DNA from 4 places in the Mesorhizobium sp. C372A genome. Region 3 is predicted to be linked to each of the others. Evidence: riboswitches for the same ligand, from Rfam matches in the RefSeq annotation. Region 3 holds a riboswitch; each other region holds the start of a gene.
What was found. A riboswitch is a leader RNA that binds a small molecule or an ion and turns the genes downstream of it on or off. The one in region 3 is predicted to bind cobalamin.

Region 1: it holds a riboswitch for cobalamin, as region 3 does, so the genes downstream of both, metE (5-methyltetrahydropteroyltriglutamate--homocysteine S-methyltransferase) here and NLY42_RS04945 (aromatic ring-hydroxylating oxygenase subunit alpha) in region 3, are expected to answer to the same signal.
Region 2: it holds a riboswitch for cobalamin, as region 3 does, so the genes downstream of both, NLY42_RS18085 (DUF1636 family protein) here and NLY42_RS04945 (aromatic ring-hydroxylating oxygenase subunit alpha) in region 3, are expected to answer to the same signal.
Region 4: it holds a riboswitch for cobalamin, as region 3 does, so the genes downstream of both, NLY42_RS18305 (CbtB domain-containing protein) here and NLY42_RS04945 (aromatic ring-hydroxylating oxygenase subunit alpha) in region 3, are expected to answer to the same signal.

What each region holds. Positions count from the first base shown of each region.
Region 1 is NZ_CP100475.1:307,206-314,189, reverse strand. It holds gene metE (5-methyltetrahydropteroyltriglutamate--homocysteine S-methyltransferase) at 213-2,564, opposite strand; cobalamin riboswitch at 2,659-2,860, opposite strand; gene NLY42_RS01375 (adenosine kinase) at 3,269-4,261, opposite strand; gene metK (methionine adenosyltransferase) at 4,370-5,545, opposite strand; gene glyA (serine hydroxymethyltransferase) at 5,599-6,936, opposite strand.
Region 2 is NZ_CP100475.1:3,805,710-3,812,693, forward strand. It holds gene cobN (cobaltochelatase subunit CobN) at 1-1,470, opposite strand, end outside; gene cobW (cobalamin biosynthesis protein CobW) at 1,593-2,630, opposite strand; gene NLY42_RS18085 (DUF1636 family protein) at 2,633-3,061, opposite strand; cobalamin riboswitch at 3,101-3,307, opposite strand; gene NLY42_RS18090 (DUF6348 family protein) at 3,366-4,058, opposite strand; gene NLY42_RS18095 (winged helix-turn-helix domain-containing protein) at 4,088-5,311, opposite strand; gene NLY42_RS18100 (NADH-quinone oxidoreductase subunit A) at 5,639-6,004, shown strand; gene NLY42_RS18105 (NuoB/complex I 20 kDa subunit family protein) at 5,995-6,576, shown strand; gene NLY42_RS18110 (NADH-quinone oxidoreductase subunit C) at 6,581-6,984, shown strand, end outside.
Region 3 is NZ_CP100475.1:1,067,142-1,074,125, forward strand. It holds gene NLY42_RS04940 (FAD-binding oxidoreductase) at 1-711, opposite strand, end outside; gene NLY42_RS04945 (aromatic ring-hydroxylating oxygenase subunit alpha) at 749-1,996, opposite strand; cobalamin riboswitch at 2,114-2,315, opposite strand; gene NLY42_RS04950 (DUF680 domain-containing protein) at 2,815-3,021, shown strand; gene NLY42_RS04955 (DUF680 domain-containing protein) at 3,087-3,290, shown strand; gene NLY42_RS04960 (DUF680 domain-containing protein) at 3,362-3,595, shown strand; gene NLY42_RS04965 (ABC transporter ATP-binding protein) at 3,669-4,781, opposite strand; gene bglA (beta-galactosidase BglA) at 4,848-6,512, opposite strand; gene NLY42_RS04975 (carbohydrate ABC transporter permease) at 6,518-6,984, opposite strand, start outside.
Region 4 is NZ_CP100475.1:3,849,224-3,856,207, forward strand. It holds gene NLY42_RS18285 (heparan-alpha-glucosaminide N-acetyltransferase) at 1-948, opposite strand, end outside; gene NLY42_RS18290 (MFS transporter) at 1,181-2,380, shown strand; gene NLY42_RS18295 (aromatic ring-hydroxylating oxygenase subunit alpha) at 2,388-3,563, opposite strand; gene NLY42_RS18300 (gamma-glutamylcyclotransferase) at 3,700-4,392, shown strand; cobalamin riboswitch at 4,460-4,655, shown strand; gene NLY42_RS18305 (CbtB domain-containing protein) at 4,692-4,871, shown strand; gene NLY42_RS18310 (CbtA family protein) at 4,887-5,690, shown strand; gene cobU (bifunctional adenosylcobinamide kinase/adenosylcobinamide-phosphate guanylyltransferase) at 5,683-6,195, shown strand; gene cobO (cob(I)yrinic acid a,c-diamide adenosyltransferase) at 6,195-6,809, shown strand; gene cbiB (adenosylcobinamide-phosphate synthase CbiB) at 6,959-6,984, opposite strand, start outside.

The sequences.
Region 1 (6,984 bases), 760 kb from region 3:
CGATTTGTTCGAGGCGCGGGGCCTGTATGTCCCCAAGGAACCGATGTTATAGCGTAGTGCCACATTTATATTTCTGCGGGATTAAGACACGTGCCGTAGGGAAATTGCACATTTGCGCCGAGTGGCTCATTTCCAAGAGTGTGATCGGTTTGGCATATTCCCGGCCGACATCCGCCAGCCGGCAACTCCCCACACGGTGAGGAAGAGAGGCCTCACGCCTGCACTTTCTGCCGGAGCGCGCGTGCTGCAGCGACCATGTTAATGAGGGCAGGGCGGACCTCCTCCCATTTGCGTGTTTTGAGGCCACAGTCCGGGTTTATCCACAGTTGGCCGTCGGACAGTCGCTCGCGGGCAAGCATGACTAAGTCCGAAATCTCGCCGACTTCCGGGACGCGTGGTGAGTGAATATCATAGACGCCAGGACCGATTTCGTTCGGATATTTGGAGCTCGTGAAGGCGTCCAACAGTTCCATCTTCGAGCGCGACGTCTCAATCGAAATGACATCCGCATCCATTCCAGCGATCGCGTGAATGATCTCGTTGAACTCCGAATAGCACATGTGGGTATGAATTTGAGTCGCGTCCTTTACACCCGTTGAAGCGATCCGGAAACATTCGACAGCCCAGTCGAGATAGACTTTCCAGTCAGATTGGCGCAGTGGCAATCCTTCGCGAAACGCGGCCTCATCGATCTGGACCATCCTTGCGCCGGATCTTTCGAGATCCGTCACTTCGTCGCGGATGGCGAGCGCGATCTGGCGGCAGGCTTCGGAGCGGGGTACGTCGTCGCGAACAAAAGACCAGTTGAGAATGGTGACTGGGCCTGTGAGCATTCCCTTCACGGGCTTTTCCGTAAGCGACTGGGCGAATTGCCACCAGCGCACTGTCATCGGATTGCGCCTCGATACGTCGCCGAAAATGATGGGGGGACGCACGTAGCGCGACCCATAGCTTTGTACCCAGGCATGCTGGGTGAGCGCGAAGCCGGACAACTGCTCGCCGAAATGCTGTACCATGTCGTTTCGCTCGAACTCACCATGCACCAGCACGTCCAGCCCGATCTCTTCCTGCCAGCGAATTGCAGCCTCGATCTCCTTCTTCAGGAACGTCTCATAGTCGACATAGCTCAGCTGGCCCTTCGCATGAGCGGCCCGCGCCTTGCGTACCTGCGGCGTCTGCGGGAAGGACCCGATGGTCGTCGTCGGGAACGGCGGCAGCCCGAGTGAGCCGGCCTGGACTCTGGAGCGCTCGCCAAAAGCGCTCTCTCGTCGCTTCGCGCTGTCCTCAATGCTAGCGATCCGCCCCTGAACAAGCGGGTCATGGATCCTCGTGGATGTCACGCGCGTGGCGGCAGCCTCGGCAGACGCTTTCAACGCGCCTGCCACCGCATCCCTGCCTTGGGACAGGGCCCGGGCCAGCAAGACCAGCTCGTCGGTCTTCTGGGCCGCGAAGGCGAGCCACGACCTGATGTCCGCGTCGAGTTCCGTCTCCATGCGCAGATCAATCGGCACATGCAGCATCGAGCAAGAAGGCGCGATCTCGACGCGGTCCAAGGGCCAGCCGGCGACGATCGGTTTGATGCGGTCGAGAATGGCGGGCAGGTTCGCACGCCAGACGTTGCGGCCATCGATCAAGCCAAGCGAGAGCACCAGATCCTTCGGAGCGAGCCGAGCCACCGTTTCCAGCTGCTCGGGAGCGCGCACGAGATCAATATGCAGGCCGGCCAGGGGCAGAGAAATCGCGGTTTCGAGATTGTCTCCCAGCGACCCGAAATACGTAGCCAGCATGATCTTCAGCTCGGGCGCGGCTTTCGACAGCTGGCCATAGGCGAATTCGAACGCAGCTCGTTCGTTCGGGTTCAGATCGAGGACAAGCGCTGGCTCATCGATCTGCACCCAGTCGGCTCCCGACAGCTTCAGCCTCTCCAGAAGCTGCTCGTAAACCGGCAGCAGCCGCGGTAGGAGAGCGATGGGACCGAACCCCTCGGCAGGCGATTTCGCCAGCTTGAGGAAGGTGATGGGTCCAAGGATGACTGGGCGTGTGTGAATGCCGAGAGCTTTAGCCTCGAGGAAGTAATCGACCGGCTTCGATGACGAGAGGGCGAACGTCTGATCATCATCGAGTTCCGGCACAATGTAGTGGTAGTTGGTGTCAAACCACTTGGTCATTTCCATCGCGGTTACACCAGGTCCATGAGCCTCCTCCTGGTAACCAGCGTGTCCACAATCCTCCGTCTGACCCTGGTTGCCGCGCGCCATTGCGAAGTAGATGTCAAGTGGGACCTCGCCGCTATTCCAGCCGTAACGGGATGGAACGGCCCCGACCATGGCTGCGGTGTCGAGCACTTGGTCGTAAAGCGAGAAGTCGTTCGACGGGATTTTCGACACACCGCGATCGCGCTGCTCTTCCCAGCTAGCGGCACGGAGCGCCTTCGACGTCGTGAGAAGGTCGCCAGCGGACGATGTTCCGGACCAGTAGCTTTCAAGCGCGAATTTCAGTTCTCGCCGACGACCGAAGCGCGGCACGCCGAGCGTTGCTACAGGAATTTGCTGAGAGACAGTCATGTCATACCCCGATGATTGGGGCGTCGGTGACAAGGAAGGCGCTAGCAGGCCGGCATCAACGCCGGGTTGCAGCGGCCACCGAGACACCCCGCCCGTGGACGTAATTCGCGTGGCAGGCCTCCTGGCTCGCGGGGTCATAGCCTCTACCCGTCTTCCTGAGGGTATTCGCCTCAGTGACGTGATTGGGGTTGGCTCGCCGCTAACAGTTGCGGGGGCAGCGCCGGCATCGCACCGGCTTCCCTCTTAGCTCCGCTGCGGCAGCGCCGCACGCGAGAACCACGACACGTAGACAATCACAGCAGTTCGCTCTTTTGTCAATGACGCATAACGAAATGTTTATGTAGTTATGTGATCGCGCTTTTACGCCTTTGTCTAGCATTGTGAAATATTCAGTCTGCTGCCCGCATTCGGCATCGTGGGACGTGATCGCAAGTCAAGTCCGACGGACGCCGCGAGTTCTCCGTTACCTCAGGAACCTTACTGGCCTTCCCCAAGCTGAGCTTCTGGAAAATGCAGGTGACGATCTGGATGACGGTGAATGCCGTCATGGCAAGCACGCCTTGCACCGCTCCTCCAGCGAGCTTCACGGCAGCAGCATGGGTCAGTTCTCCGAAGCGAATGGCTGTCGCTATCAGCGAGCTTTGACACAGTTCCGCCACTGCGGTCATCGCGTCAGTAGGGCGGCTGGTTAGTTGCCCGCGCATCTACAGCAACCCAGCCCCTTCCGCCTCGCGGCGCAAATTCTGCCTTGGCCTTGGGCCGATCTGCTGGATCACCAGGCCGGCCGCCAGCGAGCCAAGGTCGCCGCAGGTCTTGAGGTTGCGGCCCTGCGTGTAGCCATGCAGGAAACCGGCGGCGTAGAGGTCGCCGGCGCCGGTGGTGTCGACCAACTCCTTGATGGCGGTCGCCTCGATGACCACGGTCTCGTCGCCGCGCACGATCACTGAGCCTTTTTCGGAGCGGGTGACGGCGGCAATCTTGCAGTCCTTGCGGATCTGAGCCAGCGCCTCGTCGAAGGATTTTGTCTGGTAGAGCGACTTGATCTCGTGGCTGTTGGCAAAGACGATGTCGACCGTGCCCGAGCGCATCAGCTCGAGGAACTCGTCCCGGTAGCGGTCGACGCAGAACGAATCCGACAACGTCATCGACACTTCGCGTCCGGCCTCGTGTGCGAGCTTCGCCGTCTGCCGGATCGCCTCCTTGGCGCGCGGCGGATCCCACAGATAGCCCTCGAAATAGGTAACCTTGGCGCCGGATGCCTTGTCGGCCTCGACATCCTCAGGGCCAAGCTCGACGCAGGCGCCGAGATAGGTGTTCATCGAACGCTCGCCATCGGGGGTGACGAAGATCATAGAGCGCGCCGTCGGCGGCTCGCCCTTGAGCGGCCTGGTGTCGAAGGCGACACCCTGTGCATGGATATCGTGCGCATAGATTTCGCCGAGCGGATCGTTCGACACCTTGCCGAAGAAGGCGGCGCGTCCGCCGAAGCTGGCTACGCCGGCCGCCGTGTTGCCGGCACTGCCGCCGGAGGCCTCGATCGCCGGGCCCATGCGGCTGTAGAGCAGTTCGGCGCGGCGCGTGTCGATCAGGTTCATCGCGCCCTTGATGATGCCGTTGATCTCGAGGAATGCCTCGTCGCACTGGGCGATGATGTCGACAATGGCATTGCCGATGCAAAGCACGTCATAATCCGGCATCAATGTCTCCGCCAAAAAACCCGAGCCGGCTTCTCGCCACGCCTGCCAGGCGCGGGTCTGCCCGGTGGAAATGGGCTTTCCGCTTGCCAATCCGTTCGCCGGCGGCTCTCACGGGGCGGCGAGTCCTGCCTCGCGACGCAATTCGTCCGCCCTGTCTGTCTTCTCCCAGGTGAAATCAGGCTCTTCACGGCCGAAATGGCCATAGGTCGCTGTATTGCGATATATAGGGCGTAAGAGATCAAGCATCTTGATAATGCCTTTCGGTCTGAGATCGAACAACTCAAGAATGAGGCGCTCGATCCTGCTTTCCTCAACCCTGGCTGTCCCGAACGTGTTGACCATGACGGAAACCGGACTGGCCACGCCGATTGCGTAAGCAAGCTGCACCTCGCACACGTCCGCAAGTCCGCTAGCGACGATGTTCTTTGCGACATAGCGGGCTGCATAGGCAGCCGAGCGGTCAACCTTGGACGGGTCCTTGCCCGAGAAGGCGCCGCCGCCATGACGACCCATCCCCCCATAGGAATCGACGATGATCTTGCGTCCAGTGAGACCGCAGTCGCCGCGCGGCCCGCCGACTACGAACCGCCCCGTCGGGTTGACCAGAATTCTGATGCCTTCCGTCTCCAGGTGGGTCGGCAGGACAGGCTTTATGATTTCCTCAATGACGCCCTCGCGGACAGTCTCTTGCGAGACCTGCTCGTCATGTTGCGTCGATACGACGATGGTATCCAGGGCGACCGGGCGCAACCCCTCATAGCGCACTGAGACTTGGGATTTCATGTCAGGACGCAACCAGCCAAGCTGTTGTGCCTTCCGGACATACGCCTGCCGTTTCGTCAAGCGATGAGCGAGCTGGATCGGCAAAGGCATCAGGGTATCGGTTTCGCGGCATGCGTAGCCGAACATGAGGCCCTGATCTCCCGCTCCCTGCTGGAGGTCTTGCCCTCTTCCCTCGTCAACGCCTTGGCTGATGTCGGGCGACTGCTCGGTGAGGGCATGAACGACGGAGCAACGCCGGCCGTCAAAGCCGACGGCCTCGTCGTCGTACCCAATGTCGAGAATCGTATCGCGCGCAACTTGGCTGTAATCCACCTGGGCATCGCTGGTGATCTCGCCAGCCAGAACGACTATCCCTGATTTTACCAACGCTTCACAGGCGACGCGCGCCTTGGGATCTGTGCGGAGGATGGCATCGAGGATGGCATCCGAGATGTTGTCGGCCAACTTATCCGGGTGCCCCGCGCCAACCGATTCGGAAGAGAACACGAACTGCCTAGCCATGAATACCTCGCTTCGGATGTTGGATGTGGTATGGGCATTTTGCTTGGCCCACCTTACTTGTCGGAGATGCCCGGGACCTCGAACGCAGCGCACATGTCGGCAACGTCTCTTCGCACGCAGGCATGGAGATCTTCGTCGTCTGGCCGCTGGAGGACGGAGTCAATGAAGCCAGCAATTTGCACCATTTCCACATCGCGCATGCCCATTGACGTCACTGCTGGCGCCCCCAGGCGAATTCCGCTTGTGACCGCCGGATGCCGCGGGTCGCCAGGCACCATATTAAAGTTTGTGATGATTCCTGCCTTTGCTAGTCGCTCGGCATAGGCCTTGCCCGATAGTGGCCGATCGCGAAGATCAAGGATCAGCATGTGATTGTCCGTCCCCCCGGTAACCAGGTCATAACCTCGCTCAAGCAGTGCATGTGCCAGAGCCTTGGCATTCTTGACCGTCTGTTGGCCGTAGCCTCGGAAGGACGGGTTCGCGGCTTCGTGCAAGGCAACCGCTAGCGCAGCGATGGCATTCATGTGAGGTCCGCCTTGCAGGTGAGGGAAGACCGCCCGGTCTATTCGTCTGGCGAGATTGTATTTGCTCTTTGTATGATACAGGGCCTGATAGCGATCTTCGTTCCTTGACAAAATGAAGCCACCGCGGGGACCGCGGATCGACTTGTGGGACGTGCTGCTGACCACGTCGCAATGGCCCACGGGATTCGGGTGCGCTCCCGCGGCAATCAGGCCGCTGATGTGCGCAATGTCGGCTACGAGATAGGAGTTCGCTTCCAGGGCAATTTCTGCCATTGCCGCGTAGTCAAAGACACGCGGGTAAGCGGTTCCGCCGACCCAAATGAGCCGCGGCCGTTCCCGCTTGGCTGTCTCGCGCAAGCGGTCATAGTCAATCTGCTGTGTCTTTTCATCTAGTCCATAGGGCACGCGTTGATAGTCAGTTCCGGAAAAGTTGATGGCCCAACCATGAGTCAGATGGCCCCCTTCCGGAAGGGGCAAGCCCATGACTTTGTCACCGGGACTCAAAAGCGCACGATAGACAGCCTGGTTGGCCGGCGAGCCGGAATAAGGCTGGACGTTGGCATGCTCGCTGCCAAATAGCGTTTTCAGGCGCCCAATGGCCAGATCCTCAAGCTCATCAACGATCTCGTTTCCAGCGTAGTAGCGCGCGCCGGGGTACCCCTCGGCGTACTTGTTCGTGAAAATCGAGCCGTTCGCTTCCAGCACGGCCGAGGACGCAAAGTTCTCTGAGGCGATGAGCTTGAGGGTCGTCCGCTCCTGCCGCTCCTGTCTCAGAAGCAGCTCGTGGACGCGGCAATCAACCGCGGCCAAGGAAGACCGCCCGTGGGTGTCCGGCTGTGCGATTGCGCCGTCTGCGGAGTTGTCCATGGTAGCTTCGCGCTCCAATTGGATTGACCTATTTCACGATCAAGCACG
Region 2 (6,984 bases), 2.7 Mb from region 3:
GCCATAGCCCTGCTCCTTCAGGTCATGCAGCATGGCCAGCACGCTGGAGGGCACATCCAAGCCCACGGCATAGCCGGTGCGGCCTGGCGCACTCGGATAATCGGGGATCAGGATCGCCAGCTTGCGCTTGGCGCGAGCCGTCTCCTGCAGGCGAATGAAGGCCGCCACGCGCTCCGCCACCTGCGCCATGCGATCCGGTTCCGGCCGGTTGGCGAAGGCGCGGTGGCCGAGGGCCGGATCGGTCTCGCTTTCGCCCTTGAAGGAAATCGCGCCGGCGAGGATGCGGCCGTCGAGTTCGGGCAGCACGACATGCATGGCGAGGTCGGCGGGCGCCAGGCCGCGCTGGTTGTTGTTCCAGACGTCGCGGCGGGTGGTGGCGACGATGACCTGGAAGACCGGCACGCCGGCGCGGTCGAACAAGGTTTCGACGCCGGGTTCGGCGCCGGATGCGAAAGCGGTCGCGGTGATGAGGGCGGCGGGGTTTAGGGAGGCGAGTGCTGTTTCGACGAAGTCTAGGGAGGCTGGGTCTTTCAGGCTTGAGACGAAGATGGGGGCCGGGCGCATGCCGCGTTGGCGGAGTGCTTCAAAAAGGGCGTCGATGGGCGCGACATCGGCGGCCAGCAGCATCGAGCGGTAGAACAGGATGGGGATGACTGGAGCGTTGATGTGGTCGGCGTCGCGTTCCCGCCCACCCCCCTCTGTCCTGCCGGACATCTCCCCCGCAAGGGGGGAGATTGAGCTGTCATCGACGCTTTCGCCAATCGTCGATGTTGAAGAGGGCTCGGTTTCTGACAAAGCTGAAAACGAGCCGGCCGTGGTGAAGGCTGATCTCCCCCCTTGCGGGGGAGATGTCCGGCAGGACAGAGGGGGGTGTGAAGGAACGCCGACATCGGCAAAATCCAACTTGCCCACCACGCCGCGACCTGGCTCGTAGTAGCCCGCTTTCGGCACACTGATCGGCTCAGCCGCGGTTACATCTGACCCAGCCAGTCGCGCCAGCCGCTGCATCAGCGCCGTCATATTCTCTGGCCCGCCCTCGCGGAAATAGCCGAGCAGGCCATCCAATTCCGCGCGCGGCAGCGTCGAGGCTTCGATCAGCCTGAGATCCTCGTCGTGGCTTTCACCCGGCAGCAGCGCCAGCTTGATGCCGTGCGCGCGGGCGGTTGCGGCGAACTGGTCGCAGCCGTAGCGCCACCAGTCGTAGCCGCCGAGGATGCGCACCAAAATCACCTTGGCGTGGCGGGCAACGCTATCGACCCAGAGGTCGACGGACATCGGGTGCCGCAGGTCGCGCAGTGCCGCCAGCCGCATCGAGGGCAGGCGGGCGGAATCGGCCTTCCAGGCGGCCGCCAGGCCGGCGAGATCGCTGTCGGTGAAGGACAGCGCCACGATATCCGCCGGCGTCTGCCGCAGATCGACCGGCTCGGCGAGATCGTCGAGCGAGGCGGAGGTCGTGGTGAGTATATGCATTGCGGTCTAGCGCTGTTCACCGTTTCACGGAAACGGTGAACCCGCTCTATCTCCTTGTTTTTACACAATTCCGGACGGAAAACCGTGAAACACTTTTCCTGGAATTGCTACGCCGGTTTGCGTCAGCCGGCGAGTATACGCTCGATCGCCGGGCGGTTCAGCCCCTTGAGGCCAATGACGACGAGGCGCGAGCGGCGGTCGTCCTCGGCCGTCCAGGCGCGGTCATAGTAATGATTGACGCGCGGGCCGACGGCCTGCAGCAAAAGCCGCATCGGCTTGCCGCCGACCTCGACGAAGCCCTTCACGCGCAAGACATTTTCCTGTTCGGCGGCGATGGCGACGCGCTTGGCCAGTTCGTCCGGATTGGCGATCGAGGGGATGTCGACGATGAAGGTGTCGAAGTCGTCATGCTCGTGATCGAAGGCGCCGTCATGGTGCGACTTGCGGTTCTCGATGTCGTCCTCGACGGCGAGGCCGAGGCCAAGCAGCACGGACGGATCGACCTTGCCATGCGAGGTCGGCACGATCTTCACGGCGCGGGCGGAATGCTCGCCGATGATGGCGTTGGCGCGGGCCGAACCGGCTGAATCCATCAAATCGCTCTTCGACAGGATGATCAGGTCGGCGCAGGCGATCTGGTCCTCGAACACTTCCTCGACCGGATCGTCGTGGTCGAGCGTCTCGTCCTTGGCGCGCTGCGCCTGCAAGGCGTCCATGTCGTTGGCGACGCGGCCTTCGGCCAGCGCCGGGCCGTCGACCACGGCGATGACGCCGTCGACCGTCACGCGGCTTTTCACGCTCGGCCACTGGAAAGCCTGGACCAGCGGCTTGGGCAGCGCCAGGCCGGAGGTCTCGATCAGGATATGATCGACCTTGGGGGTCAGCGCCAGGATCTTGTCGAGGGCGGGCACGAAATCGTCGGCGACGGTGCAGCAGATGCAGCCATTGGCCAGTTCGACGATGTTTTCCTCGGGGCAGGTGTCGATGCCGCAGCCTTTCAGGATCTCGCCGTCGATGCCGATATCGCCGAACTCGTTGACGATGATGGCGATGCGCTTGCCGCCGGCGTTTTCCAGGAGATGGCGGACCAGCGTCGTCTTGCCGGCACCGAGGAAGCCGGTGACGACGGTGCAAGGCACACGGGAAACGGAAGCGCTCATGATCAGTCCTTCAGCATGTCGAGGGGCGGGATGCGGGCAACGAGGCCGCGCTTGAGGGAATCGGGCCGGCCGCGCCAGGGGATGAGGCCGTCGGTCGAGGTGGCGAAGAGTTTTGCGCCGGTGACGAGGTCGGCGCCGCTGGTCGCGGTCAGGTCGCCGAAGACATAGCTCCAGCAGCCGTCGCGCAGGATCGCGGCGCTGAGGCGGCGCTTGCAATTGCCGAGGCATTCGACCGTGCGGACGCGGATGTTGTCATTCGCAGCGGCGCGGCGCGTGTCGTCGGCCAGAAGTTCGCCGGCGCGGGGATGGGCGTCGGAGCCGGTCTCGTCGCGGCAGGAGGCGCAGACGATGACGGTCACGCCGGCCAAGGCGTCGCTATCGGCGGACGAAACATCCGCTGTGCCAGCCGAAAAACTGCTGTTCTGGTCCAAAAACCGGGCTCCTTGCCCGGAAACCCGCCGGGCGATCGGATTCTATAGTCGCAGACGGCAGGTCTCCTGGCTCGCGAGTCGTCGCCTTGGTTAGCCGCCTTCCCGGTGTTACCCAGTGGCTTTCGGCCTTGGCTCTTCGCTTACAGTTGCGGGGACAGCCGCGGATTTGGGATTTTTTCGTCCCGCACCGCATTCCCTCTTGGCCCTTGCCGTTGCGGGCAGGGGACCGTCTGGAGCGGATTTAGGCTTTTGCGGGCGGCGGTGTCAACGCACGGCTACGACATGGCGATGTCGGCAGGGGCTGTCATGTCCCGGCTTCCGGCAGTGCCAGGATGACCTGTCGGATAGCTTGATAGCCATCGCTATAGTCCCAGTCATGACCGACAGCCAGATTCTGTCCCTCATGCCAAACCGCGTTGTCCAGAAGGACTTCGGCACTAATCAGCGTGCCCTTCAAGCCTGCCAGAAAGGTCCGGACAAAATGGCTTCCGGGGGGTACCGAAGCTGTGAACAGCTTTTCCAGCTTGGCATAGAATGCTGGATAGCCTGGTGTCAGCGAGCATAGCTCGGTTGTGGCCTGGGAAATGACCGGGCCGCTATAGATTTTCCAGCGGGCATCTTTTCGCCAGATCTTCCAACTGGCGCTGCTTCGCTGCCAAAGCTCTATTTCGGCCTGCATGTTCTCGCAGACGTGATCGGCCAGTCCCTCAATGGCCACATGGAAAACACCACGGAGAAACTTTTCAAACGCCTGGTTCAGTTCCTGTTCGCGCGTGTCGCCGAAGCCAGCAAAGGATTCAATGACCGGCTGAACATCAAGCAGCGGAGAAAAAATGTAGATTTCCAGGACCAGCCGGTCAGAACTCGTCTCGAACACCTCAGCCTCAAACCGAAGCTGCTTCGATTGGAGCATGACGTCCCTATCTCTGCGGACTGCATCTATTCCATGCGCAATGAGGGCGCCATGGATCATGTCGAGCACTTTGTCCGATGCCATTGCACAACCTACGAGGCTTATTGAGGCGTCTATGACAGACGCTGCAAGGGTTGGCCATCTCTCTCGCTAGCCAATGCCGGCCCCAGATTGCCGGCCGGCGTCACTTCGATGCGCTCAAGGCCAAGCCAGCCCTGCATCTCCTTTAGTTCCTCGAAAAGCTGTGCGGTGGTCTCAGGCGGTGCGCCTGCTTCGGCATAGGCGGCGTGGACGCGTAAGACACTCGCAGGCCGGTCGGCCTTGAGATCGACGCGGGCGACGATCCGGTCGCCGAGCAGGAAGGGCAGCACGTAGTAGCCATATTGGCGCTTTTCGGCCGGGGTGTAGATCTCGATGCGGTAGTGGAAATCGAAGAGACGCTCGGTGCGCGCGCGCTCGAAGACCACCGGATCGAAGGGGGCCAGTAGCGCGCGGGCCTCGATCTTTCGCGGCAGGCGGGCGTCCTTATAGAGGTAAGCCGGCTTGTCCCAGCCTTCGACGCGTACCGGCAGCAGTTCCCCCAGTTCGACCAGTTCCTCCAACCGGCCCTTCATGTCGGCTGGCGACAAGCGGAAATAATCGCGCAGGTCACCCGACGTCGCGATGCCGTGGGCGCGGGCGGAAATGCGCAGCAATTCGCGGTGCGCGTCCTCGGCCGCCGGCACCGGCAGATCAAGGATCGCCTGCGGCAGCACGCGCTCGGGCAGGTCGTAGAAACGCTCGAAGCCGCGGCGGTGCGCCGTGGTGATGCGTCCGGCCCAGAACAGCCATTCGAAGGCGTGCTTGGCGTGGCTCCAGCCCCACCAGCCGCCCGAACCTTTCTGGCCCTCCAGTGCCGAAGCGGCAATCGGGCCGCGCTCGGCGACCGCGCGGTAGATCTCTTCGATATAGGCGGCGTGCTCGCGGCCCCATTTGGCGAGGCCCAGATACATTTCGTCGCCGCTTTCAGCGCGCTGCATGCGCCAGCGCATCAGTGGGTAGGTCTCGACCGGCAGGAACGAGGCCTCATGCGCCCAGTATTCGAACACCGTGCGCTTGCGGGTGATTGCGGCATTGTCGAGCAGGGTGAGCGGGTAGGGGCCAAGGCGCGAATAGAGCGGCATATAGTGGGCGCGCACCACGGCGCTGACGGAATCGATCTGCAGCAGGCCGGTGCGCGACAGCACGCGGGCGAGGTGGCGGCGATCGGGCGTGCCGACCGGGCGGGGATCGAGAAATCCTTGCGCGGCGAGCGCGATGCGCCTGGCCGCGGGGAGTGAGATTTTGTCCTTCGTCAAAGTGTCTTGCCTCGAACCATTTTCCCGACTTTAGCCGGCGATTCCGGTCATGCTAGCAGGCAAATGGCGGGAAATGTGTCAGGAGACAAAAGTGGAGTGAAAGATGAAGGAAATCAAACAGGAGGAGATCGGACCAGTTTTTCCCGGCCTGCCGTCCAGCACTGTCTTTTGAACAAGGTTTGACTTGCTTCGCTGAAAGCCCTGCGCTAACCCTCGCCGCGTTGCAGCAAAGGCACCTAAAACGGTTCAGCGGTTAAACTGTCGCGCTTCCGCATTAGGGTTGGTTGCTGTAATCAAAGTGGATTGGCCGCCAACGGAAAGCCGAGCATGAACGTACTCCTCAGTTCATACCTGCCCATCGTCCTCTTCATCGCCGTGGCCGCAGTTGTAGGCCTGGCGCTTATCATCGCGCCGTTCCTGGTGGCTTATCGCAATCCCGATCCGGAGAAGCTTTCCGCCTACGAGTGCGGGTTCAACTCGTTCGACGATGCCCGGATGAAATTCGACATCCGCTTCTACCTGGTGTCGATCCTGTTCATCATCTTCGATCTGGAAGTGGCCTTCCTGTTTCCGTGGGCGGTGTCGTTCTCGAAGATCGGCATGCTCGGTTTCTGGTCGATGATGGTGTTTTTGGCGGTGCTGACCATCGGCTTTGCCTATGAATGGAAAAAAGGAGCGCTGGAATGGGATTGAACGACAGTTCCGGAACGCTCGTCGCGCCGAAGCCCAAAGGCCTGATCGACCCCAATACCGGACGTCCGGTCGGTTCCGACGATCCGTTCTTCCTCGAGATCAACAATGAACTGGCCGACAAGGGTTTTCTGGTCACCTCGACCGAGGCGCTGATCACCTGGGCACGCAGCGGCTCGCTGATGTTCATGACCTTCGGTCTCGCCTGCTGTGCCGTCGAGATGATCCACACCTCGATGCCGCGCTATGATTCTGAAAGGTTTGGCGTGGCTCCTCGCGCGTCGCCGCGCCAGTCCGACATCATGATCGTGGCGGGAACGCTGACCAACAAGATGGCCCCGGCTTTGCGCAAGGTCTACGACCAGATGCCGGAGCCGCGCTACGTCATCTCGATGGGCTCCTGCGCCAATGGCGGCGGCTATTATCACTATTCCTATTCGGTGGTGCGCGGCTGCGACCGCATCGTGCCGGTCGACATCTATGTGCCCGGCTGCCCGCCAAGCGCCGAAGCGCTGCTCTACGGCATTCTTCTCCTGCAGAAGAAGATCCGCCGCACCGGCACGATCGAACGGTAGACCCATGGCCGCATCCCTGAGCGAACTGTCGACCTATCTCGGCGAAAAGCTGCCGGGCCGCGTCACCGATGCAGTGCTTGCCTATGGCGAACTGACGATCTCGGTTGCTACAGACAATCTGATCGAGGTGACAAGCTTCCTGCGTGACGATTCGGGCTGCCAGTTCATTTCGATCATCGATATCTGCGGCGCCGACTACCCGTCGCGCGTCAAGCGTTTCGATGTCGTCTATCATCTGCTGTCGCCGAAGCAGAATTTGCGCATCCGCATCAAGGTGCAGGCCGACGAAGAGACGCTGGTGCCGTCGCTCACCGCTGTCTATCCCGGCGCCGACTGGTATGAGCGCGAAGCCTACGATCTCTATGGCGTGCTGTTCTCCGGCCATCCGGACCTGCGCCGCATCCTCAC
Region 3 (6,984 bases):
GCCGCGCACGGCGCGCATGAACGGATCGGGGCCGCAGCAGAAGATTTCGCGCTCGCGGAAATCCGGAGCCAGCAAGGGCAGCCGGATCGCGTCGATGCGCCCCATATGACCGTACCAGCCCTCGCGGCTGGAACGTTCCTCGATCATGAAGCCGAGCGACAGGCCGGGCATATGGCCGCCGAGCAGTTCGAGTTCCTTGCGGAAGATGATCTCTTCGGCACGCCGCGCGCAGTTGACGAAACCGACATCGGTCCATGGCGCGCAGTCGTTCAGCCAGCGCAGCATCGACATCATCGGCGTCACGCCGGAGCCGGCGGAAATGAACAGGTATTTGGCCGCCGGGTGGCTGTGCAACGAGAAGTCGCCGGCCGGTCCGTAGGCCTTGACATGCGAACCGGGCACCAGATGGTCGAACATCCAGCGCGTGCCGATGCTGCCGGCCTGCGCCTTGACCGTCACCGCGATCGAAAACGGCCGCGATGGCGACGACGACAGCGTATAGGTGCGCATCAGCGGCCCGTCCGGTGTCGGCAGTTCCAGCGTCAGGAACTGGCCCGGCTTGTAGCGGAACCAGGTCTGGTTGTCGGAGCGGAAGGTGAAGGTCTTGACGTCAGGCGCCTCGTCGCTGACGCCGATCACTTCCAGCACCTGCAGCCTATCGTTCCAGGGCGCCATCTGGTCGAGATGGCGATAGAGCCCAAGATCCGTCATCGCATTCATCCTCCGGTCCTTCTTCGCCTGCTCCAGCTCACGCGACGCTGCGCAGCGCCGGCCTGCCACCTTCGGCAAGGCGCGGGCCGATGAAGGCCGCGTACCATTCGACGAACTGGATCACGCCGCCCTCGTGCAGCTCCGAATAGGGGCCGGGCTCATAGGCCGGAGACAGGATGCCGAAGGCGTTTTCCTCGACGATGCGGCGGTCCTGGTCGTTGGTCTCGGTCCAGACATGGGTGAGCTCCTCAAGGTTGTAGTCGACCCCCTCGACCGCATCCTTGTGCACCAGCCACTTGGTCGTCACCGCGGTTTCGGTGGCGCTGATCGGCAGCACCCGGAAGGTGACCGCATGGTCGATCAGTATGTGGTTCCAAGTCGTCGGATAGTGGTAGTGCATCAAGGTGCCGATGCGGTCGGCAGCAACAGTGTCGGACAGGTTCTTCGTCACCGCGCGCTTTCCCGACATCGTGTAGCTGACGGCATCGCGCAGCAGCGGCGCGCGGGTGGCGCGGTATTGCCCGGCCGGATCGATGCGGAACTTGCTCGGCAGGCCCGCCGCCTCGCATTTCGCCCAGTGCGCCAGCATCTCCGGATCGCTGTCGGCGCCCTGCACGCCGGTCACCGTCGGCGCTTCGGGGAATGTCTTGCACAGCTCTGGATGATTGCCGGCGCAGTGATAGCATTCGCGGTTGTTTTCCCAGACCAGCTTCCAGTTGCCCTTCTCGATGATGGTGCTCTCGAAGGCGACCTTGGCTTCATTCAGCCGGTGCGGCTTGAGGTAGGGCTCTATCATGGCGCGCATCGGCGCAAAGTCGGCAGGTTCTTTCGCCAGGCAGATGAAGATGTAGCCGCCGACGGTCTCGCAGGCGACGGGCTTCAGGCCGAACTGGCTCTTGTCGAAACCGTCGGCCATCTGGCGGGCAAACAGCAGCCGGCCGTCAAGCTCGTAGGTCCACTGGTGATAGGGGCAGACAAGCTTTGCCGCCATGCCCTTCTCAGTGTTGCAGACACGGCTGCCGCGATGGCGGCAGGAATTGTGAAAGGCGTTGATGTTGCCCTTCTGGTCGCGGACCAGCACCACCGGATAATCGCCGATCTGCACGGTGATATAGCTGCCGGGCTTCGGCAGTTCGCAATCATGGCCGATGAACAGCCAGTCGCGATACCAGATAAGCTCCATGTCGAGCTTGAAATAGTCCGGGTCGGTGTAGAAGGGCTGTTCCAGCGAAAAGCCTTGCTTGCGGCCGTTCAGGAGCCTCAGCATGTCGTTGCGCGTATCCATAGTTCTGTCCTCGTGGTTTAAGGACTGAACTTGGTGGTGATGGAGGAAGGATCGGACGCAGGCCGGCGCGGCGCCGGACATGCACTATCCACCTCTTGACCGCCCACCGCGATCAGTCGAGTCTATGCATCTCGGGCTGGTTTCCGGGCTCTGGAGTTGTCCTTGCGGACCATCGCGACACCTTCCCAGGCTCTTGCCCAGTGGTCTCCCGTTGCGACTTCAACTCCACCACCGTTGCGGGGGCAGCGCCGGATTCTGACCGGCTTCCCAATTCTCCGCTGCGTCGTCACGAAGCGGCACCTGAGATGCGATCATCTAATCACGGCAGCGATCGCGACGTCGGCATGAAAGCGACATCATATCCATGCGGCGCGACACGCGCGGCATACGCCCCGCCGACCACCGAAGGGCTGAGATCCTGTCTTGCGGCGCTATCATCGCCGTTTCGAATCGCTGCGGATCCAGTTCCGATCTGGGGCAAAAAGGGCTCAACGGTATCGAAAAGTTACTATTAGCAATCTCTAATCGAACCGAACGGTTCGTTTCTGTTGACAATGCGTGCAGGACGGTGTGAACGACGGCCCGGAAACCCACACCGGAGCGAACCACTCGGTTCGACATAAGCAACTGAAAACAATGCGATAAATGACCATAGAGGAACTTCCTGGCACAATTTCAAGGTGCAGGACCGTGGTCCACACGGAACAACTTCGTGATTGGAAACCAGCCTATGGCTTTCCCACATCGGGGCTGTCCGAACGACGCGAATTCCTCCCAAGACACGCCGCTAGACGGACAGACAAACTGGAGTACTAAAAATGAAAAAGATCATCCTCACTGCCGCAGCCGTTTTGGCGATCACCAGCAGCGCCTTCGCCGGTAGCGACAATTACGGTTCCAATGGTGCGAACCAGCCAGCCGTCTCGGTCGACAGCTCGTATACGGCTTCCATTCAGAAGCCGGCGCACGCTGACAAGCAGCCTGTCGTTCAGGGCGCCGACCGCGACCTCTACGGCAATCGCTGATCCCGACCAAAGAAGGGCGGCTAACCCGTCGCTCTCGGGATCCCAAAAAATTCAGGAGTATTGAAATGAAAAAGATCATCCTTGCTGCCGCCGCCGTTTTGGCCATCTCCGGCAGCGCTTTCGCCGGCAGCGACAACTACGGTTCGAACGGCGCCAACCAGCCTGCGATTACGTCGACCGATAGTGGCCATACGGCTTCGGTTGAGAAGTCGGCTCCAGCCGAGCAGGCGCCTGCCCACGGTGCCGACCGTAACCTTTTCGGCCGCTAAAAGCCGGTTTCCAGCACGTGGCGGGCTTATCCGCTGCAGCTGGCGGCATCAGAAAAATTCAGGAGACTAAAATGAAGAAGATCGTTCTTGCCACCGCAGCCGTTCTGGCTGTTTCGAGCGCTGCCTTTGCCGGCAGCGACAATTATGGCTCCAATGGCGCCAACCAGCCGGCCGCTGCCGTCGACACCACCCGCACTTCGTCGACCGGCACCAACTCGGCGGTCTACAAGCTGCTGAACTCGTCGAACGACCAACAGAAGTTCGTTCCTCAGAGCAGCGACAGGGATCGGTTCGGCAACAACTAACAGCCGAAGCTTAAAAAAAGAGCGGCGGGCCTGGCCCGCCGCTCTTTTTTCATGCCTGTACGACGCAGCTATCTCAAGCCGCCTTCACTTCCACCGGCTTGAGCGAGAAGGAGTGCCCATCGGCGTCGAAGATGTGCAGGTCCCCGGCATCCGCGGTCAGTCGCAGCTTTGCCCCGCGCTTGACCTCGACATTGCCGGGCAGCTTGGTCACCAACGGCAGGTCAGCGCGGCCGATATCGACATAGACAAGCTGCACCTCGCCGAGTTGCTCGACATAGTCTACCACGCCCTCGAAAAGATATTCCGCGCCGGTGGCGGCCGACAGATCCTCCGGCCGCACGCCGAAGCTGACTGCCGCACCCTTGGCTGACGCCGGCGTTGCGATCGGCACCGTTGCCTTGCGGCCGCCGACATGGCTGACGATTGTCGGGTTGCCCGTCCTGTCGATCGTCGCCGGCAGGATGTTCATGGCCGGCGAGCCGATGAACTGGGCAACGAACAGATTGCCGGGCTTCTTGTAGAGGTCCATCGGCGTGCCGACCTGCTCGATATGGCCATCCTTCAGCACGACGATGCGGTCGGCGAGCGTCATCGCTTCGACCTGATCGTGGGTGACGTAGATCATGGTCGTGGCAGGCATCGATTCCTTGAGCTTGGCGATCTCGATGCGGGTCGCGACGCGTAGCGCCGCGTCGAGATTCGACAGCGGCTCGTCGAACAGGAACACTTTCGGATTGCGCACGATGGCGCGACCGATGGCGACACGCTGGCGCTGGCCGCCCGACATCGCCTTGGGCAGGCGGTCGAGATATTTGGTCAGCTGCAGGATTTCGGCGGCCTGCCGCACCCGCTTGTCGATCTCGGCCTTGCTTTCCTTGCCGATCTTCATCGAGAAGGCCATGTTGTCGTAGACGGTCATGTGCGGATAGAGCGCATAGGACTGGAACACCATGGCAATGCCGCGCTTGGAAGGCGGCACGTCGTTCACCACCTCGCCGGCGATCTTCAGCTCGCCGGAGGTGATCTCCTCAAGCCCGGCGATGGACCGCAGCAAGGTCGACTTGCCGCAACCCGACGGGCCGACGAAGACGATGAACTCGCCCGACTTTATGTCGAGGTCGATGCCGTGGAGAATGTGCAGATTGCCGTATGATTTCTTCACCTGTCTCAGCGTGACATCGGCCATAATTTCCTCCCAGTGATTTCCCTAGAGAACCTGGATTTCCTCAAAAAATCCAGTTTCGTCAAAAACTCAGTCGATGCGCCCGAACCAGGCGCCGTAGCCGCCGAGGCGGATGGAACCTGTGCCGGATTGTCCCGAAAAACCGTGCCCGGCCAATGGCAGCAGCGCCTGACCACCGAGATCGACCTCGGCCGGCTTGCTGGCCAGATTGAAGACGCAGACGATCTGCTCATTGCCCTCACGGCGGGTGAAGGCGACGGTGTCGCCCTCGCTTTCGATGAACTCGATGTCGCCTTTGGCCAGGGCCGGATGCTGGCGGCGGAAACCGAGAAAGCGCCGGTAGTGCTCGAGCAGCGAGGCCGCGTCGCCCTGCTGAACATTGACCGCTTGCGACAAGTGCTTGCCCGGCACCGGCAGCCAGGGCTTGGCCGTCGAAAAGCCGCCATTGCTGGCGGTTGCATCCCACACCATCGGCGTGCGGCAGCCGTCGCGGCCCTTGAATTCGGGCCAGAACCGAATGCCGTAGGGGTCCTGCAGATCCTCGAACTGCAACTCGGCTTCGCCCAGCCCAAGCTCCTCTCCCTGATAGAGGCAGACCGAACCGCGCAGCGACATCAGCAGCGCCGAGATAACCTTCAGATAGGCGGCCGGGTCGGCCTCGTCGGCGGCCCAGCGCGAGGCCGGACGCATCACGTCGTGGTTGGAAAAGGCCCAGCACGACCAGCCGTCGCTGGCGACCTTGCCGAAGGCTTCCAGCACCTGGCGCACCTTGGCGGCGCTGATCTTTTCCGGCGCCAGGAAATCGAAGGAATAGCACATGTGGACGCGTTTGCCGCCGGCGGTGTAGGCGGCGACCACTTCCAGCCCACGCTGCGAATCGCCGACTTCGCCGACCGCGGCGGCCGCCGGATATTCGTCGAGCAGCGCCCGGAACCGTTCGAGGAAGGCAAGGTTTTCCGGCCGGCTCTTGTCGTAGATATGGTCCTGGTAGTTGTAGGGATTGACCGCAGGTGCTGTTTGGTCGTTGCGCTCTTCGGGCGGCAGCGGCGGATTGTTCTCCAGCCCCTGGCTGTGGAAGTAGAAATTGATGGTGTCGAGGCGGAAGCCGTCGACGCCGCGCTCCAGCCAGAAGCGGGTGACGTCGAGCAGCGCGTCCTGGACTTCCAGATTGTGGAAGTTGAGGTCCGGCTGCTCGGACAGGAAATTATGCAGATAATATTGCTGGCGGCTGGTGTCCCACTGCCAGGCCGAGCCGCCGAAGATCGACAGCCAGTTGTTGGGCGGCGTGCCGTCCGGCCTGGCGTCGGCCCAGACATACCAGTTGGCCTTGGGATTGCTACGGCTGGCGCGGCTCTCCTTGAACCATGGATGGTTGTCGGCGGTGTGCGACAGCACCTCGTCGATCATCACCTTGAGGCCGAGGTGATGGGCTTCCGCAACCAGCGCGTCGAAATCGGCGAGCGTCCCGAACATCGGGTCGACGTCGCAATAGTCCGAGACGTCGTAGCCGAAATCCTTCATCGGCGACTTGAAGAAGGGCGAAATCCAGATGGCGTCGACGCCGAGCGAGGCGATGTAGGGCAGCCTGCGGATGATGCCCTTGAGGTCGCCGATGCCGTCGCCATTGGAGTCCTGATAGGAGCGCGGATAGATCTGGTAGATCACCGCGCCCCGCCACCAGTCGCGATCGACGGCGAGATCGGGCTTCGAGGTCGCCTTCAAAGCGGCTTGCATAAGTCTCAACCTCCTTTGACCGAGCCGGCCAGCAGCCCGCGGACGAAATAGCGCTGCAGCGAGAAGAACACGATCAGCGGCACGATAATGGTGACGAAGGCCGATGTCGTCAGGATTTCCCAGTCGCCGCCGCGCGAGCCGAGCAGCGCGTTGAGCTTCGCGGTCAGCACGATCTGGTCCCCTTCGGTACCGAGGAAAACCATTGCCACCAACAAATCGTTCCACACCCACAGGAACTGGAAGATTGCAAAGGACGCCAGCACCGGGAAGGACAGCGGCAGCACGATCTTGACGAAGATTTCGAAATCGCTGGCGCCGTCTATGCGCGCCGATTCCATGATCTCGCGCGGCAGGCCGGCAATATAGCTGCGCAGGAGATAGATGGCGAAGGGCAGGCCGAAGCCGGTATGCGCCAGCCAGATGCCAAGATAGGTTTTCGACGGCACACCGAAGAATATGCCGACGCCGTTGT
Region 4 (6,984 bases), 2.8 Mb from region 3:
TTCACCGAGATGCGCTTTGAACTCCGGGGTCTGGTCACCATTGTAGAGCCGGTCGAATGCCGCTTCGCTTTGCAGCGTGTCCAGCATGCACACACAATAGCTGGTGCAGAACTCCGTGTCGCGCTGCTGTTCGCAGGATACCTGGCATTCCTTGAGGAAGACCACTTCCCGTGTCTCGACCGGCGCCGGCGCGATCTGCGAGAACAGCCAGACGCAGCCGAACAGCAGCGGCTGGTGGATCAGATAGAAAGCCAGGCTGTGGCGGCCGATGAAGGTGAGCGGCCTGGTCCAGCTTCCCGATGCCAGCGTGGCCAGCCGCGCCAGCAGGCCGGTGGTGGACGCAAACTTTGCCGCGGCGATGCCGAGAAGCACGGCGCCGAACCAGGGAAACAGCGGCACGTAATCGTTGGAGCGCGGGTTGATCGCCGACAGGCCGACCCACCACAGCGCCGGATGATCGAAGGCTTCGGATCGGAAATAGATCGGCCCGGCGATCACCACCGCCGCCACGACAAGCGCCAGCAAGGACGGCAGCCGCAAGAACAAAAGGCCGAGCAGGCTGGCCAGCGCGATCTGATGCAGGATGCCGAAGAAGATGAAGCTGTCCGGCGTGATGAAGTACGTGACCGCCGATATAGCGGCGGCCGCGACGGCGACCATGGCAAAACGTTTCCAGAAGCCGGTCCAGCGGATCTGCCTGCCATGCGCGAGAAACAGGCTGACGCCGACCAGGAACAGGAAGGTCGAGGCGATGCAGCGCGCATAGATCTTCCACCAGCCGACGGCGGTGAGGCCGGGATCGGTGTAGTGGAAATTTTCGAGATCCCAGGTGAAGTGGTAGCTCGCCATGGCGATCAGCGCGATGCCGCGTACGACATCGATGGCGACGATGCGCTTCGGTTGATCTCGCTTCAGTTGATCTCCAGGGGGTGCGGTATGGATGCTCATGGTCTCGCGATCTGATTCAGCCCCAAAGACGACTATCACGGTTGCACCGGACAAAAGAAGGCCGCCCTCTACGCTCCGGGTCGCGCCGTGCGGCTGCATCGCGCGGCGCTTTAGGCCAGAGCCGGAAAGCCTTTGGCCGAATTCGCTTTTTGCCGGGAAGGGGTCGGTTTCCTGTTACCGGCGGAGGAAGCGCCAGCGCAGATTTGGGCTGCGAGTCTGATTTGGGGATCAAATGTCCACCCATGTGCGCCATCCGATCTGGCTGCCAGCCCTGCGTCCGGCGGATGCGCGCACCTTTGCCTCGCTCTATGCGGTCGAATCCTTCGCCCGTGCCACGGTGTCGAGCGTCATCCCGATCCAGGCTTATGAGATTCTGCACAACGAGCAGATCGTCTCGATCCTCTACACCATCGTGGCGCTGCTCGGCCTGTCGGTGACCTTGTTCATGCCGATGCTGATCCGCAGGTTTGACCGGCGCTGGGTCTATACCGCCGGCGCCTGCCTGCTGGCGATGGGCTCGCTGTTCTTCGTCACCCACACGCTTGCCGGGCAACTGGCAGGCATGCTGTGCCGCGTGATGGGGGCGAGCGCCCTGTCGATCACGCTCAACCTCTACATCATGGACCACATCCGCAAGACCGATTTCATGCAGGCCGAATCGCTGCGCATGGCGTGGTCGATGCTGGCCTGGACCGGCGGGCCGACACTCGGCATCTTCCTCTACACACGGTACGGCATCTATGCCGCGCATGGCGCGGTCGCGGTGTTTGCGTTGGCCTTGCTGGCGCTGTTCTGGACCTACAGGCTGGGCGACAACCGGTCGATCCGGCCGGGCAAGACACGGCCGGCCAATCCGCTGGCCAATATCGGCCGCTTCGTAGCACAACCCAGGCTCAGGCTGGCCTGGCTGATCGCCTTCGGCCGCTCCTGCTTCTGGACGACGTTCTTCGTCTACGGGCCGCTGTTCATGGTGATTACCGGCGAGGGCAAGCTTGCCGGCGGCCTGCTGGTTTCGGCCGGCAATGCGCTGTTGTTCATGGCGATCTTCTGGGGCAAAGCGGGAAAACGCTTCGGCGGCCGGCGCACCATGACCTTCGCCTATTTCGCGATGTCGGCGACGCTGCTTGCCGCGGGCGCGGTCGGCACTACCGCGCCGCTGCTTACGGGCTTTTTCCTGCTCTGCGGCGCCTTCTTCACCATCGCGCTCGATGCACTGGGCTCGACCGCCTTCATGCGCTCGGTGCGGTCCTATGAGCGGGCGCAGATGGCCGCGGTCTACCGCACCTATCTCGACTTTTCCGAGCTGACGCCGCCGCTGGTCTATTCGGTGGTGCTGGCGTTTTTCGGCCTCGGCTCGGTGTTCGTGACGCTGGGCATTCTGGCCGCGGTTTGCGGCTTTATCTCCTGGCGCTATCTGCCGAAGTCGCTTTAGTCGCCGATCAGGCGGTTGCCTCAAGCGCTGCATGCCGCTCGCGCACCCAGTTGTGGAAGCGGTGCAGATCGTACTCCTCCGGCATTAGCACGCCGGCCTGGTGGCGCATCGAGCGCAGGCCTTTCTGATTGATCTCGCAGATCGCGGCATCCTCCTCCAGCACCTGGGTGCCGAAGGCGACGACATTGTCGATGTCCGTCTCAGCCAGCGCCTCGGGCGCGAACAGCCACTCGGCGGTGAGTTCGGTCTGTTCGGGACCGAGCGGCATCAGTCGCACCGTCCTGACATAATCGACATGGCCGACGATGAACATCGAGGGCAGGCTGGTGGCATAGGTCTGTCCGGCCGCACGCTCGGCCGGCGTCAGGCCCGGGAAGACCGGGCCATGGGCATGTCCGTCGCGCGACCAGGTCTCGGCGCCGGCGCGCAGGCCACCCGAAAACTGCGGTGCGTCATTGTCGGCATGGCGGACCCAGTCGGGGTCGTCGTGCCGGCTCATCAGGCCGCGGCCGTATATCGGCACCAGCCGAGACAGGTCCTTGTGGACGCCTGGGCAATGCAGGCACTCGTTGAAGTTCTCCCAGAAGATCTTCCAGTTGCAGTTCATCACCTTGCGCAGGACATGGCCTGATACCAGAGTTTCCAGCGGCCAGTTGGCGAGGTCGCCGGATGCGGGATCGAAGGAGGTCCCGGCGGAGCCGGCCGCAGCCTGCTGAAGGTTCACAAAGACAAAGCCGCGCCATACCGACAGCGCCACCCGGTAGAGCGGATGATCTGCCTTGTCGAAACCATCTGGCAGCGATTTCGAGGGAACGCGCACGAGATCGCCGCGCAGCGAGTAGGACCAGGCATGGTAGGGGCAAGTGATGAGCCGCGCTTTCAGCCGGCCCTCGCTTTCCTGGCAAAGCTGCGAGCCGCGATGCCGGCAGGTGTTGTGGAAGGCGCGCAACTCGCCGGTGTCGTCGCGGAGCACGACGATTTCCTGTGTGCCAACGCGGATTGTCCTGAATGCCAAAGGCTGGGCAAGATCGGCCTCGCGGCAGACGAGCAGCCAGCTTTTGTACCAGATGGCGTCGAGATCGCGCTGGTAAGCCTCGCTATCCCAATAGGCCGATGACGGTAGCGTCGGTTCGGCCCGGCTCAGGCCGTTATAGGGGTCGCGCTCGCTCGGGTTGGGATGCATGGCTGGCTTCCTATGAAGCGTCAGCCGACACCCCGGCAGATCGTTTGTCAATCAGAGTGCCGCATTGCCGGTTGCAGGCGCGGCGCATAATCATGTCGTGGACATGGGACATTCGGAAATTGGGGGGATTCGGAAATTGGCCGCACGACAGATGTCGCTTACGCCGGAGCTGGTCGCGCGCTGCTGGCGCGAGATCAGGGACCCCGGGCCGGATCCGGACGCGATGCATCTCGATGACGCCGACTATGACGCGCTGCTGGATGAATTGCAGGTCGAACTCCCGGATAGCGAACCGCTATGGCTGTTCGGCTATGGATCGCTGATCTGGAAACCGGAAATAGATTATGTCGAGGACCGCGTTGCGCTGGCGCGCGGCTGGCATCGGTCCTTTTGCATGAACATGACGCGCTGGCGCGGCACCAAGGACAGCCCCGGCCTGATGATGGCGCTGGACCGTGGCGGACAATGCAAGGGCGTCGCCTTCCGGCTGACCGAAAGTAACCGGCGCGGGCAGTTGGGCCGGCTTTTCCGGCGCGAAGTCACGCTGAAGCCGACAAGCTACCGGCCGCGCATGCTGAAGCTTGCAAGCGAGGCCGGACCGCTCAGGGCATTGGCCTTCGTCATCAACCGCAACGGCCTGACCTATTCAGGGCCGCTCGACGAGGGCAAGGTCGTCGAAAGGCTGGCAACGTCCTGCGGGCACTGGGGGTCGGGCGCCGACTATCTCTACAACACGGTGAAAAACCTTGAAGAGCGCGGCATTCACGATCGCCATCTGTGGCGGCTGCAGCGGCTGGTTGCCGAGCGGATCACCGCGTTGAACCCGTAACGCCGCATGGCGCATTCGCGCTGTTGGCCGGCGGAATTTGGTTTGCCGGATGCGGCCGTTTCAGCCTATAGTCATGCATGTCGTCGGTTCCGTTAGGGACCAAGAGGGAATGCGGTGAGGGCTGACTTGTTGCCCAATGCCGTGGCTGCCCCCGCAACTGTGTGCGGTAGTCCTCTCCAAGCCACTGAGGATTTTTTCCTCGGGAAGGTGGGGAAGGGCGCTGATCCGCGAGCCAGGAGACCTGCCGGCGACAGGGAACTGACTTCGATGCCCTCGGGTGGAGGGCGAAAGGACAAGATATGAATACCGCTTCCGTCTCCCTCGGCGCTTCCGTCTCCTCGCAGTCGCGCTTCATGCAGCTCGTGCTTAGCGCGTTTCTGGGCATTTTCGTCGTCGGCGTTGTCGGTTTCTCGCATATCGATGCGGTCCACAATGCGGCGCACGACTATCGCCATTCGATGGCGTTTCCCTGCCACTGACGAGGATCTGACATCATGAACCTGTTTCGCAACGTCGTGTTCATCGCGGCGATCGCAGGGCTCGTGGCGGGTGTCGCTCTCGCCTGCATGCAGGCCTACGCCACCGTGCCGCTGATCCTCAAGGCCGAGGTCTACGAAAAGGCTGGTGGCGGCCATGAGCATGAGCATGCCGCGGCGCCCGCCGCCAACGCTGCGGACACCAATGCCATGAGCACCGCCGCGCCGGCGGAAAATGCCGTGAGCAGCGCAGCCCCGGCTGAAGCTGCCGCGCCAGCGGAGGACGAAGGCTGGGCGCCGGCCGACGGCTTCGAGCGATTCGCCTTCAGCGTGCTGGCCAATATCGTCACCGGTATCGGTTTCGCGCTGGTCCTGGTGGCCGTTTCCGAATTCGCCGGCGGCATCGGCAACTGGCGCCAGGGGGTGTTCTGGGGTCTGGCCGGCTTTGCCGTATTCACGCTGGCTCCGGGCCTCGGCCTGCCGCCGGAACTGCCGGCAATGCCGGCGGCCGATCTCATGCAGCGCCAGATCTGGTGGGTGGCGACGGTTGTGGCGACTGCCATTGGCCTTGCCTTGATCGCCTTCCGCACCTCGGCGCCGCTGACCGTCCTTGCCGTCGTTCTGATCGTCGCCCCGCATATTGTCGGCGCGCCGCAGCCCGACAGTTTCGAGACGCCGATCCCCGAAGGCCTGCATCACCAGTTCGTGGTGGCGGTGACGGTGACCAATCTGGTGTTCTGGTTGGTGCTCGGCGCCGTCATTGGCGTGGTGCGCGAACGCTTCACCGGCTCGGCGACCAGCCTGCGCGACAGCTTTGCCTGATCGCAGTTTGACCTTTATCATCGGCGGTGCGCGCTCCGGCAAGAGCGCGCATGCCGAAACCCTGGCGACGGCGTTGCCGCCGCCATGGGCCTATATCGCCACCGCCGAAGCCTATGACGATGAGATGCGCGAGCGCATCGCGCTGCATCGCTCGCGGCGCGGCGAAGGCTGGGCGACCATCGACGCGCCGCTCGATCTTGTCGGAGCGCTCGAAGCCTTGCCCGACAACCAGCCGGTGCTCGTCGATTGCCTGACGCTGTGGCTGACCAATCATATGCTTTCCGACCATGATCTCGAGGCGGAATGCCGGCGGCTGGCCGACATGCTGTCGCGGCCGCGCGGGCCCTGGCTCGTTGTCTCGAACGAAGTCGGGCAAGGCATCGTGCCCGACAATGCGCTCGCACGCCGGTTTCGTGATGCCGCCGGCCGTCTCAACCAGCAGGTCGCGGCGGTTGCCGATACGGTGCTACTGATGGTGGCGGGGCTGCCGCTCAAGGTGAAATGATGACCGATATCGACGCAAAAGACGAAGAACGCCACCGCGCCAAGATGGCCAAACGCAAGGCGGTGCAGGACGCCGAGGTCGCGGAAAAGACGGTCGAGAAGGGGCTGCTGATCGTCAACACCGGACCCGGCAAGGGCAAGACCACGGCCGCCTTCGGGCTGGCGCTGCGCATGCTCGGCTATGGCAAGCGCGTCGGCGTCGTCCAGTTCATCAAGGGCAAATGGCACACCGGCGAAAAGGACGCCTTCGCGGCGTTCGGCGACCGTGTCGTCTGGCACACGATGGGCGAGGGTTTCACCTGGGAGACGCAGGATCTGAAGCGCGACATTGCGGCGGCCGAAGCCGCCTGGGCCAAGGCGCTGGAGCTGATCGCCGACCCCTCTGTCAGCCTTGTCGTCCTCGATGAGCTCAACATTGCGCTGCGCTACGACTATCTCGATCTCGACAAGGTGGTCGCGGCGCTGAAGGCGCGGCGCGAAGGCCTGCATGTCGTCGTCACCGGCCGCAATGCCAAGCCGGCGCTGGTCGAGGCGGCGGATCTGGTGACGGAGATGGGCGTGACGAAGCATCATTTTTCGGCCGGCGTGAAGGCGCAGCAGGGGATCGAGTTTTGAGGGGTTTCGTACCCTCCCCCTTGTGGGGAGGGTCGATCCGCGAAGCGGATCGGGGTGGGGGTTCTCGTAGGGTCGCAGTCCCCCACCCCGGCGCTTCGCGCCGACCCTCCCCACAAGGGGGAGGGTAAAGGAAGGGCGACGGTAAGCTCTCAGAACGTCACCGCGATAAGCACCG